One region of the Mycobacterium shimoidei genome, then DNA from elsewhere that is predicted to be linked to it. Evidence: predicted binding sites of a transcription regulator. Region 1 holds the regulator's gene; each other region holds the start of a gene.
The links. Region 1 encodes LexA, which represses DNA repair genes until DNA is damaged. Its sites were predicted from a motif close to CGAACANNTGTTCG; they were not measured.
Positions count from the first base shown of each region.

Region 2: a site for LexA is predicted at 1,997-2,010, ahead of cofD (2-phospho-L-lactate transferase). Genes of this name have one in related genera too.
Region 3: a site for LexA is predicted at 1,521-1,534, ahead of MSP7336_RS00600 (error-prone DNA polymerase). Genes of this name have one in related genera too.

Region 1 is NZ_UEGW01000001.1:4,170,323-4,173,597, reverse strand. Features, by position in the region: gene MSP7336_RS20135 (sunset domain-containing protein) at 1-1,475, shown strand, start outside; gene lexA (transcriptional repressor LexA) at 1,494-2,189, opposite strand; gene MSP7336_RS20125 (LysM peptidoglycan-binding domain-containing protein) at 2,401-2,871, shown strand; gene nrdR (transcriptional regulator NrdR) at 2,997-3,275, shown strand, end outside.
Region 2 is NZ_UEGW01000001.1:4,811,774-4,815,048, reverse strand. Features, by position in the region: gene MSP7336_RS23375 (coenzyme F420-0:L-glutamate ligase) at 1-790, opposite strand, end outside; gene cofD (2-phospho-L-lactate transferase) at 787-1,773, opposite strand; gene MSP7336_RS23365 (WhiB family transcriptional regulator) at 2,077-2,436, shown strand; gene MSP7336_RS23360 (metallopeptidase family protein) at 2,459-2,881, opposite strand; gene MSP7336_RS23355 (DUF3499 domain-containing protein) at 3,035-3,275, shown strand, end outside.
Region 3 is NZ_UEGW01000001.1:115,334-118,608, forward strand. Features, by position in the region: gene MSP7336_RS00600 (error-prone DNA polymerase) at 1-1,507, opposite strand, end outside; gene otsB (trehalose-phosphatase) at 1,627-2,748, shown strand; gene MSP7336_RS00610 (serine hydrolase domain-containing protein) at 2,751-3,275, shown strand, end outside.

The DNA of each region.
Region 1 (3,275 bases):
TCGGAGTGCCGGTTGGCGATGAAACCTACGACGGCGAAGTCGCCACCCAGCCGTTCAGCGGGGGCCGGGTGTCGTGGAACCGGGTGACCAAGACGTTCACCACCACCCCACCCGAGCTGGCCGAACAACTGACCGGCCTGCAGGTGCCGATCGATGCGACCGCCGCCATCAATCTGGCCTGGCGTTCGGCCGGCGGAGAAACCGGTCCGCTGGGCGCCAAGCAAGGCGGGCAGTATCCCATTGGCGACGACGGACAGGCGCAGAACTTCGCCGAGGGCAAGGTGTTTTTCAGCCCCGCCACCGGTGCTAACGCCGTCGAGACCGACATCTTGGCGAAGTACGAATCACTAGGCGGGCCCACCGGCGACCTGGGGTTCCCCACCACCAACGAGGCCGACGGCCCGATCAAGCCCAGCCGGGTCAGCACGTTTTCCGCCACCGACGAGCCGGTGATCTTTTGGACACCCGACCACGGGGCGTTCGTTGTGCGCGGTGCCATAAAGGCCGCGTGGGACAAACTGCGGGGTGCGGCAGGTCAATTGGGCCCGCCGGTGGGGGATCAGACGGTGGACCACGACGTGGTCACGCAGAAGTTCACCGGCGGCCAAATCTCCTGGGACCGCGCCAACAACACGTTCAGCACCGAGCCGGCCAACCTCGCGACGGCGCTGTCCGGTCTGCAGATACCGGGACAGCAGTCTCCGTCCGGCGTCGCACGGCCCGCCGACACCGGCTCTGAACGCCCATGGCAATGGTGGTGGCTGTCTGGCATCATCCCGGTGCTGCTGTTGCTCGGGCTCATCGCACTGGGTGTGCGACGGCGCCGCCGCCGCGTTACCGCTGCTCGCATGCCGACACCGGCGCTCGAACCCGAACGCGACATCCAGCGCGGTTACGACATGGTCCCGGAGACGGACCAGCAGTGGGAGGCCGACACTGGCAGCGACCTCGGCCCGGTCCCGTTCCCCGATGCGTATGCCGAGTCGGCGGCGGACGTGCCCGACCGGCCCGGGGTCGAATGGAGGCCGCGTGCCGGCGTCGGCGCCCGCCTCGACGAGGGCCGGATGGACGACGACAGCAACACCGCCGCGATTCGTTCCGGATTCGATCAGGAACTCGCCGATGAAGATCCCGACGCGGTGGACACCGCACCGACGGGGATTCCCACGGCCAGCGATGTGAATGTGAGTTCCGGTGGGCGACACGCAGCCGCCGACAACGACTATGACGACGATAATGACTATGACGACGATGCCGGACTTGAGCCGGCCGCATCCGGCGGGCCTGCTTACCCGACGATCCACCTTCCGCTGGACGACCCGCACGAGGCACCTGACGGCTATCCGGTCAAGGGCAACGCCAGCTTTGGTCTGTACTACACGCCCGACAGCTCGCTCTACGACGACGCGTTTGCCGAAATATGGTTCAGCAGCGAAGAAGTCGCGCAAGCGAACGGTTTCACCAAAGCTGATTAACGGCGGACTGAAGGCTGACTAGATCTTGCGGATCACGGTCACAACCTTGCCGAGCACGGCGGCGTCGTTCCCCGGGATGGGGTCGAAAGCCGGGTTGTGCGGCATCAGCCAGACCTGACCGCCGGTGCGCTTGAACGTCTTGACGGTGGCTTCGCCGTCGATCATCGCCGCGACGATGTCGCCGTTGTCGGCGACGTTCTGCTGACGTACGACCACCCAGTCTCCGTCGCAGATCGCGGCGTCGACCATCGAGTCGCCAACCACCTTGAGCAAGAACAGCGCTCCCTCGCCGACCAGCTCCCGGGGCAGCGGGAAGACGTCTTCGACCGCTTCTTCGGCGAGGATGGGGCCGCCTGCGGCAATCCGGCCCAGGACGGGGACGAATGTCGGTTCGGGTAGCGCGTCCGAGCCCGACACGTCGGTGAGCACGGTGGGCCCGGCGGCCTCGTCGGCGCCGCGGACGTCGACCGCGCGCGGCCGGTTCGGATCCCGGCGCAGGTAGCCCTTGCGTTCCAGCGTGCGCAACTGATGGGCCACCGAAGAGGTCGAGGTCAAGCCGACGGCGTCACCGATCTCTCGGATGCTCGGCGGATACCCGCGGCTGGTGACCGAAGCGCGGATGACCTCCAGGATGGTTCGTTGCCGCTCGGTCAGGGCTGAATCCGCCGCCCGTTCGCGGCGCTGCACGCCGGGGCCCTCGCTGCTGTCGCTCATAGGGACGAATGTAGCCGCAATTGTCCCAAAGCTCAAACATTTGTTCGAGGCGTGTCGAATCGCGCCCCCTCGTCGGGGTCCGTGCTTGTCGGTGCGGTGTCGTACGCTGCCCGACACAATGCAACAGTTCGATCACACGTTCGGAATTCGAACGCACTATCGATTATATTTCGAACAAGTGATCGACACTCTCTTCGGGAAAGGGGCACAGATGACAGTCATCGAGACGACGCGGCCGGGCCGGCGAAGCGTGGTCAGGCCGGTCCGGATCCAGCCGATCAGCCCCGCCGGCCGGCCGAGGTCGCGGGGTCCGCGGCCGTCGCGGCCGGCCGTCGCGCCGCCGCGCTACCGGGGCACGGGCGTGATGCTGTCCACGGCGCCGCATCGGCCGCGCCCGATCACGCCGGCGACGACGGTCGCGCTGGCCATGCTCGCCGCGTTGATCACCATCTGGCTGGGGGTGGTGGCGCACTTCGGCGACGCGGTGCAGGGCAGTTCGGCCGGAGTACCGGAGCGGCTCGCCGTGGTGCGGGTCGAGCCGGGGGAGTCGCTGCAGCACCTCGCCGGGCGCGTGGCGCCGGACGCGCCGCGCGGTCAGGTCGTCGAGCGCATCCGCCAGCTCAACAACCTGGACACGCCCGCGCTGGCCGCGGGCCAGACCTTGATCGCCCCGGTCGGCTGACGGGTTGAGCCGTGCACGGCGAATGGCGCCGGCCGATCTCGACGACGCTGAGTCCGCACAGCGCGGCGCGGGTAGGCTCAGGCTGTCCTGAACTACCCGGCTACCAGCGCGGTGAAGGAGCGGCCATGCACTGTCCGTTCTGTCGTCACCCGGATTCCAGGGTGGTGGACTCGCGGGAAACCGACGAAGGTCAAGCGATCCGGCGTCGCAGGTCGTGCCCTGAATGCGGGCGGCGATTCACCACCGTGGAAACCGCAGTGCTGGCCGTGGTCAAGCGCAGCGGCGTCACCGAACCGTTCAGTCGGGAAAAAGTCATCAGCGGCGTGCGTCGGGCATGCCAGGGCCGCCAGGTCGACGACGACGCGCTGAACCTGCTGGCGCAGCAAGTAGAAGACACCGTACGC
Region 2 (3,275 bases), 640 kb from region 1:
ACTGACGTATCGAGCGGCGCAACAGCTGGGCTTGCCGGCGGCCGAGGTCCAGCGCTTCGGCGGTCCCGAGCCAGAACAGGTCGTCGGTTCCGGAGCGCACCAGTCGCCGGGCCGTCGAGCCGTCGTCGGATACCGCAACGCCACGGACGACGGCGACCGGGATGTCGGTCAGCTTGCCCTTGACCAAATCGGCGGCCGCTGCGATCTCGTCGGCGACGGCGACCTCGGTGACGATCAGTTCGTTGCCGTGCGCGTCGACTGCACCGGCGTAGTTGTGCAGCACCGCCAGCCCGGCCGCTCCGACGGCGGCGTCGGTCTGGCCATTGCGCCATGCCCGGCCCATCGTGTCGGTGATCACCACTGCGACGGTCACGCCAAGGCGGCTGCGCAGATCGTCCCGCAGCGCCGCGGCGCTGGCGTCGGGATCGACCGGAAGCAAAGCGAGTTCGGCTGCGTCGACGTTCGATCCGTCGACCCCGGCGGCCGCCTGCACCAAGCCCAGCCGGTTCTCGGTGATCAATGTGCGGCCCTTGCGGGCCAGTACCCGCACCGACTCGACATCGACGAGTTTGCGCCGCAGCGTATCTCGCGCCTCAGCGTCGTCGGGCGCCGGAACCAGCCGGCCCTCACATTTGGACACCACCTTGCTGGTGACCACCACTACGTCATCGTCACGCAGCCACGGCGCAGCCTCGGCGATGGCGGCGCCCAAGTCGTCACCGGGACGGAATTCGGGAAGCCCGGTGACAGGCAGGATTTCGATTCCCGACGCCGCGCCGTGTTCGGTCATGCTGCGACGCCCGCGAGCTCCAGTCCGGTGCTCACCATCTTGGCGGTCGCGCTCGGATCGGTCATCAGCAGCGGGATCGACCGCACGGTGACACCGTCGATGTCGGCATGGTCGCCGTCATGGATCAGCCAGCCGTCCAAGATGCCGTTGCCCGAGCGTGCGCCGTAATGCCGGCCGACCGCTTCGGCGGTGGACTCCACGCCGATTACGGTCAGACATTCGTGGGCCATGCCGCGCAGGGGTTTTCCGTCGATGATCGGAGAGTAGCCAACGACTGGAGCGCTGGTCGAGCGCAGCGCCCCGCGAATACCCGGGATAGCCAGGATGGCACCGATGCTCACCACCGGATTCGACGGCGCCAACAAGATGATGTCGGCGTCAGCGATCGCATCGAGCACTTCGGTTGCGGCGTGGGCCTTTTCGGCGCCGATAAAGGCGAAGCTGTGTGTTGGGACCTCGGCGCGATAGCGTACCCACCACTCTTGGAAGTGAATCGCGCGCTGGTTGCTGTCGGTGGGATCGGTGATGACGACATGCGTTTCGCAGCGATCGTCGCTGACCGGCAGCAGCGTTGCCCCGGGCTGCCAGCGGTCGCACAGTGCAGCGGTGACCTGCGACAGTGGATAGCCGGCCCGCAACATTTGTGTGCGCACCAGATGGGTGGCCAGATCGCGGTCGCCGAGGCCGAACCAATCCGGCTGCACACCGTAGCGGTTAAGTTCCTCCTTGGCATGCCAGGTTTCGTCGCGATGGCCCCACCCGCGCTCGGGGTCCACGCCGCCCCCCAAGGTGTACATGCAGGTGTCCAGGTCGGGGCAGATGCGCAAGCCGTGCATCCAGGCGTCGTCACCGATGTTGACCACCGCGGTCAGCTCGTGGTCGGACGCTTGCCCGGAGCCGAACTGGCCCAAGCCGAGTAGCTGTTGTACGCCAAGCAAGAACCGGGCGCCTCCGACACCGCCGACCAAGACCGTGACCTTCACATCGGACGACAGTACGCGCCCGGTGACGGTGCCGTTTCGGGGCGAGCCGGGCAATTGGAGCGCGACACGCCGAGGGCTAAACGGGCGCAGTGCGGTCAAAAATCGGTCACGGGATGGTATGGAATTCTCGCGAATTGCTTGACCAGGACTGACAACACGTGTGTAATCTCATCAGTGTCATTTCCCGGTTAGCCGGCCGGATTCGGTGTCGCAGACCGTGATTCGATCATATGTTCGAATCGGGTGATGGCCACATCAAAACAGGGGCACATCACAACCACGAATCAGGTAAGGAGGCGGAGCATGTCCTATGAACACCTTCGGGGCGTAATGGGAAGCACACCGCGCGCCAATACCGACTCGACGCTGGGGGCAGCAACGGGCCGTCCTCACCTGAGCTTGGTTCCTGATGTGGTCGAAGTGGTTGACCCAGCCCCGGTTACGCCAGATCAGTGGCAAGACCGGGCATTGTGTGCGCAAACCGACCCCGAGGCGTTCTTCCCCGAGAAGGGCGGCTCCACCCGCGAGGCCAAGAAGATCTGCCTGGGCTGCGAGGTGCGCACCGAGTGCCTGGAATACGCACTCGCGCACGACGAACGGTTCGGCATCTGGGGTGGCCTGTCCGAGCGGGAGCGTCGCCGCCTGAAGCGCGGCATCATCTAATCCGGGCTTGGGATGGCCCAAGCTATTCGTCGTCGATCGTCGGGTCGATGACCGAGGGTTCGACGTCCAGATACGTGGCAACCTGCGCCACCAGAATTTCGTGCAGCAATTCGGCGAGTTCGACGGTGTCCTTCGCGCGGCGCTCGATCGGCTTGCGAAACAATACGATCCGCGCCCGGGTCGCGTTACCGCGCACGTCCACTCCGGCGGGGATCAACCGGGCCAGGGCGATCGGCCCGTCTGCGACCACCTCCGGCGGCCATTGCACGCTGTCGGGATCTTTGGCCGAGATGCGCGGGATATCGTCGACGGCCACGTCGAGACCGGACAACCGCTCTTGCCAGCGCTGCTCGATCGGTTCGTAGGCCTCCAGCACCGCCATGTCGAACCGCTCTGCCCGGCTGCGCCACCCCGGCACCGTCGGCGGCAGCAACGGCCCACGCATATCTCGGCCGCGCCGCGCCACCGCCCGACGTCTCGACCGGCCAGAGCTGCGCCAATCGCTCACTGAGCCGATGGTAACGGTTGCACATCGCCGCCTTGCCGGATGCGCGTGTCCACCGCTGCGCCGACGTTCTCGCACGATAACCTCGCGAGCGTGAATGTTCCGCGGCGCTGCTGTCGGCCCGGGTGTCCGCAATACGCGGTAGCGACACTGACCTTCGTCTACTCGGATTCGACGGCGGTGATCGGTCCCCTCGCGACCACCCGGGATCCCCACGCCTGGGATCTGTGCGTCGGCCACGCCAGCCGCATTACCCCACCACGCGGTTGGGAGCTTGTCCGCCATGCCGGCCCGCTGCCCACCAATCCCGACGAAGACGATCTGATCGCGCTGG
Region 3 (3,275 bases), 4.1 Mb from region 1:
GCGAGAAGCCCAGGGCACGGGCCATGTCGCGCACCGCGATCCGGCTCCGATAGGTGATGACGTTGGCGACTTGCGCGGCGTAGTCGCGACCGTATTTGTCGTAGACGTACTGGATGACCTTTTCCCGCTGATCCGACTCGATGTCGATGTCGATGTCGGGCGGACCGTCGCGCACCGGCGACAGGAAACGCTCGAACAGCAGCTCGTTGGCCACCGGATCGACCGCGGTGACCCCGAGGGCATAACAGACCGCCGAGTTGGCTGCCGATCCCCGGCCCTGGCACAGGATGTTGTTCTGGCGGCAGAACCGGGTGATGTCGTACACGACCAGGAAATAACCCGGAAATCTCAGTTGCTCAATGACGTTCAGCTCATGTTCGATTTGCGCGTAGGCTTTTGGCGCCTGATCGGGCGTGCCGTAGCGGTCCCGGGCGCCAGTGAGGGTCAGCTCGCGCAGCCAGCTGTCTTCGGTATGCCCGTGCGGCACGTCGAACGGCGGCAGCTGCGGGGCGATCAGCTGTAGCCCGAATGCGCACTGCTCGCCGAGTTCGGCGGCAGCGGTGATCGCCTCAGGACACCACGCGAACAGCCGGGCCATCTCCTCACCGGACCGCAAATGGGAACCACCCAGCGGCGCCAGCCATCCGGCGGCCTCGTCCAGGGACTGCCGGGCCCGTATCGCACCCATCGCCATGGCCAGCCGGGCACGCGGCGGCGCGGCGAAATGCGCGCCGGTAGTGGCCACCACGTCGATCCCGAATCGCCTTGCCAACCCAGCTAATTCGGCGTTGCGTTCGTCGTCAACAGGCTGGCCATGATGGGTCAATTCAATACTGACCCGGTCGGCCCCGAATCGATCCACCAGATCGGCCAACGCCGCCGCGGCCGCTTCCGGTCCGCCGTCGGAAAGCGCCTGGCGGACATGGCCTTTACGGCACCCGGTCAGAATCTGCCAGTGCCCACCGGCCGCGTCGCTCAGCGCGTCGAAGTCGAAGCGTGGCTTGCCCTTCTCTCCGCCGGCCAGATGTGCTGCGGCCAGCTGCCGAGACAACCGTCGATACCCTTCCGCCCCACGGGCCAGCACCAGCAGGTGCGGGCCGGGCGGATCCGGCTGGTCGGTGCGGGCACCGGGCCCCAACGACAGCTCGGCGCCGAACACGGTGGCCATGTCCAGTTCCGCGGCGGCTTCGGCGAACCGCACCGCCCCGTACAGGCCGTTGTGGTCGGTCAATGCGATGGCGCGCAGATCCAGCCGCGCCGCCTCCTCGACCAACTCTTCCGGGGTGCTGGCCCCGTCGAGGAAGCTGTACGCCGAATGCGCATGCAACTCGGCGTAGGCGACCGATGAACGCACCGCCCGGCTGTTGCTCGGCGGCTGATACTTGCCACGCCGGCGTGACCGGGGACCGTCTTCTGGAGGTACATCAACCGTGCTGGCGCGGCGGGGTTTGCCATTGAGCACCCGCTCCATCTCCGACCAGCTCGGCGGCCCGTTACTCCAGCCCACCCGGCTACTCTATCGAAAATATGTTCGAATAACGATAGCCGGGCCACCGGGCGCACTTGGCCGACCGTCTCTCTAGGCTAAGGCGACGCAACGACGACAGGGACGATAGGGGCGAAGCATTGGCGGTCACGATCGACCCGCGCCGCCATGACGCCGTGCTGTTCGACCTGGGCTCCTCCGCGACCGAGGCCACGCTGCTGGCACAGCTTCGCGATGCCGGTGTGCGCACCGCCCCGGCCAACAGCACCACCCTCGTCGAGACGGCCCGCCGGCTGTCAGCGCTGCCGGGCCGGTGCGCCGTGGTGACGACGACAGCGGACGGGATCGCTGCCGCCCGGGCCGCCGGGTTTGCACTGGTGATCGGGCTCCGTGCAAGCGGGCACGGCGCGGACGCCGTCGTCTCCGATCAGGGTGACATCCAGGTGCGCCGCGGTGACCGACGGATGTCGCAACTGCCCGACGCCCTGGATGTCCTCGACCAGGTGGCCGCGCAGCACCTCGCGGTGTTCTACGACTTCGACGGAACACTTTCCGAGATCGTCAACGACCCCGACGCCGCGCGGCTGGCCCCCGGCGCCGCCGACGCCCTGACGGCGTTGACGGCGCGCTGCCCGGTGGCGATACTGTCCGGCCGCGACCTCGCCGATGTGCGGCAGCGGATCGGTCTGCCCGGTATCTGGTATGCGGGCAGTCACGGTTTCGAGCTGACCGGGCCGCGCGGCGAACACCACCAGAACGAACAGGCGGCGGCGAGCATCCCGGTGCTGGAGCAGGCGGCCGGCGATTTACGCGACGAGCTTGCCACGATCTCCGGTGTTGCGGTAGAACACAAGCGCTTTGGCGTCGCCGTGCACTACCGTAACGCTGCGCGCGACAAGGTCGGTGAGGTCGCAGCGGCGGTACGTGCCGCCGGCCGGCGCACCGGGCTTCGGGTGACGACCGGGCGTGAGGTCATCGAGCTACGCCCGGATATCAACTGGGACAAGGGAAAGACGCTGCGCTGGGTGCTCGATCACATCCGCGACCCCGCCGAAGATCGGCTTTTCCCGATTTATCTCGGCGACGACATCACCGACGAGGATGCCTTCGATGCGGTGCGCGACGACGGCGTGGGAATCGTGGTACGGCACGACGACGATGGTGATCGCGCCACGGCGGCGAGCTACGCGCTGGACAGCCCGGACCGTGTCGTCGCATTCACCGAACAACTGGCACGTCGGCTAGGACACGATCAGCGTTGACTATGTTCCGGCGGCTGGCTTCGATGCTGTGCACCCTCGCCGTGCTCGCGACGGGCTGTACGTCAAGCGGTGATCTGCCCGCGTCCCCGTCCTCCGCCGATCCGGCGAAAGCCCAAGCGGTGATGAAGATTGTCCGGGACACAATGGCCCAAGCTCATCTGAGAGCGGTGATCGTTCGGGTCACGGTGGACGGCAAGGAAATCGTCACGCAGGCGGCCGGCGACTCGATGACCGGTGTGCCGGCGACGACGAGCATGTTCTTCCGCAACGGAGCGGTCGCGATCTCCTACCTCTCGACGCTGCTGCTCAAACTCGTCGACGAGAAGCGAGTACGCCTCGACGACAAGCTGTCCACTTGGCTTCCCGACATCCCGAACGCGAACCGGGTGACGTTGGCCCAACTCGCCCAGATGACGTCCGGCTACCGCGATTACGCGATCGGAAACGCCGACTTCGATGCGGCGCTGACCGCCGATCCGTTCCGGCAATGGACTCCCGAAGAATTGCTCGGCTATGCGGTGAACCAG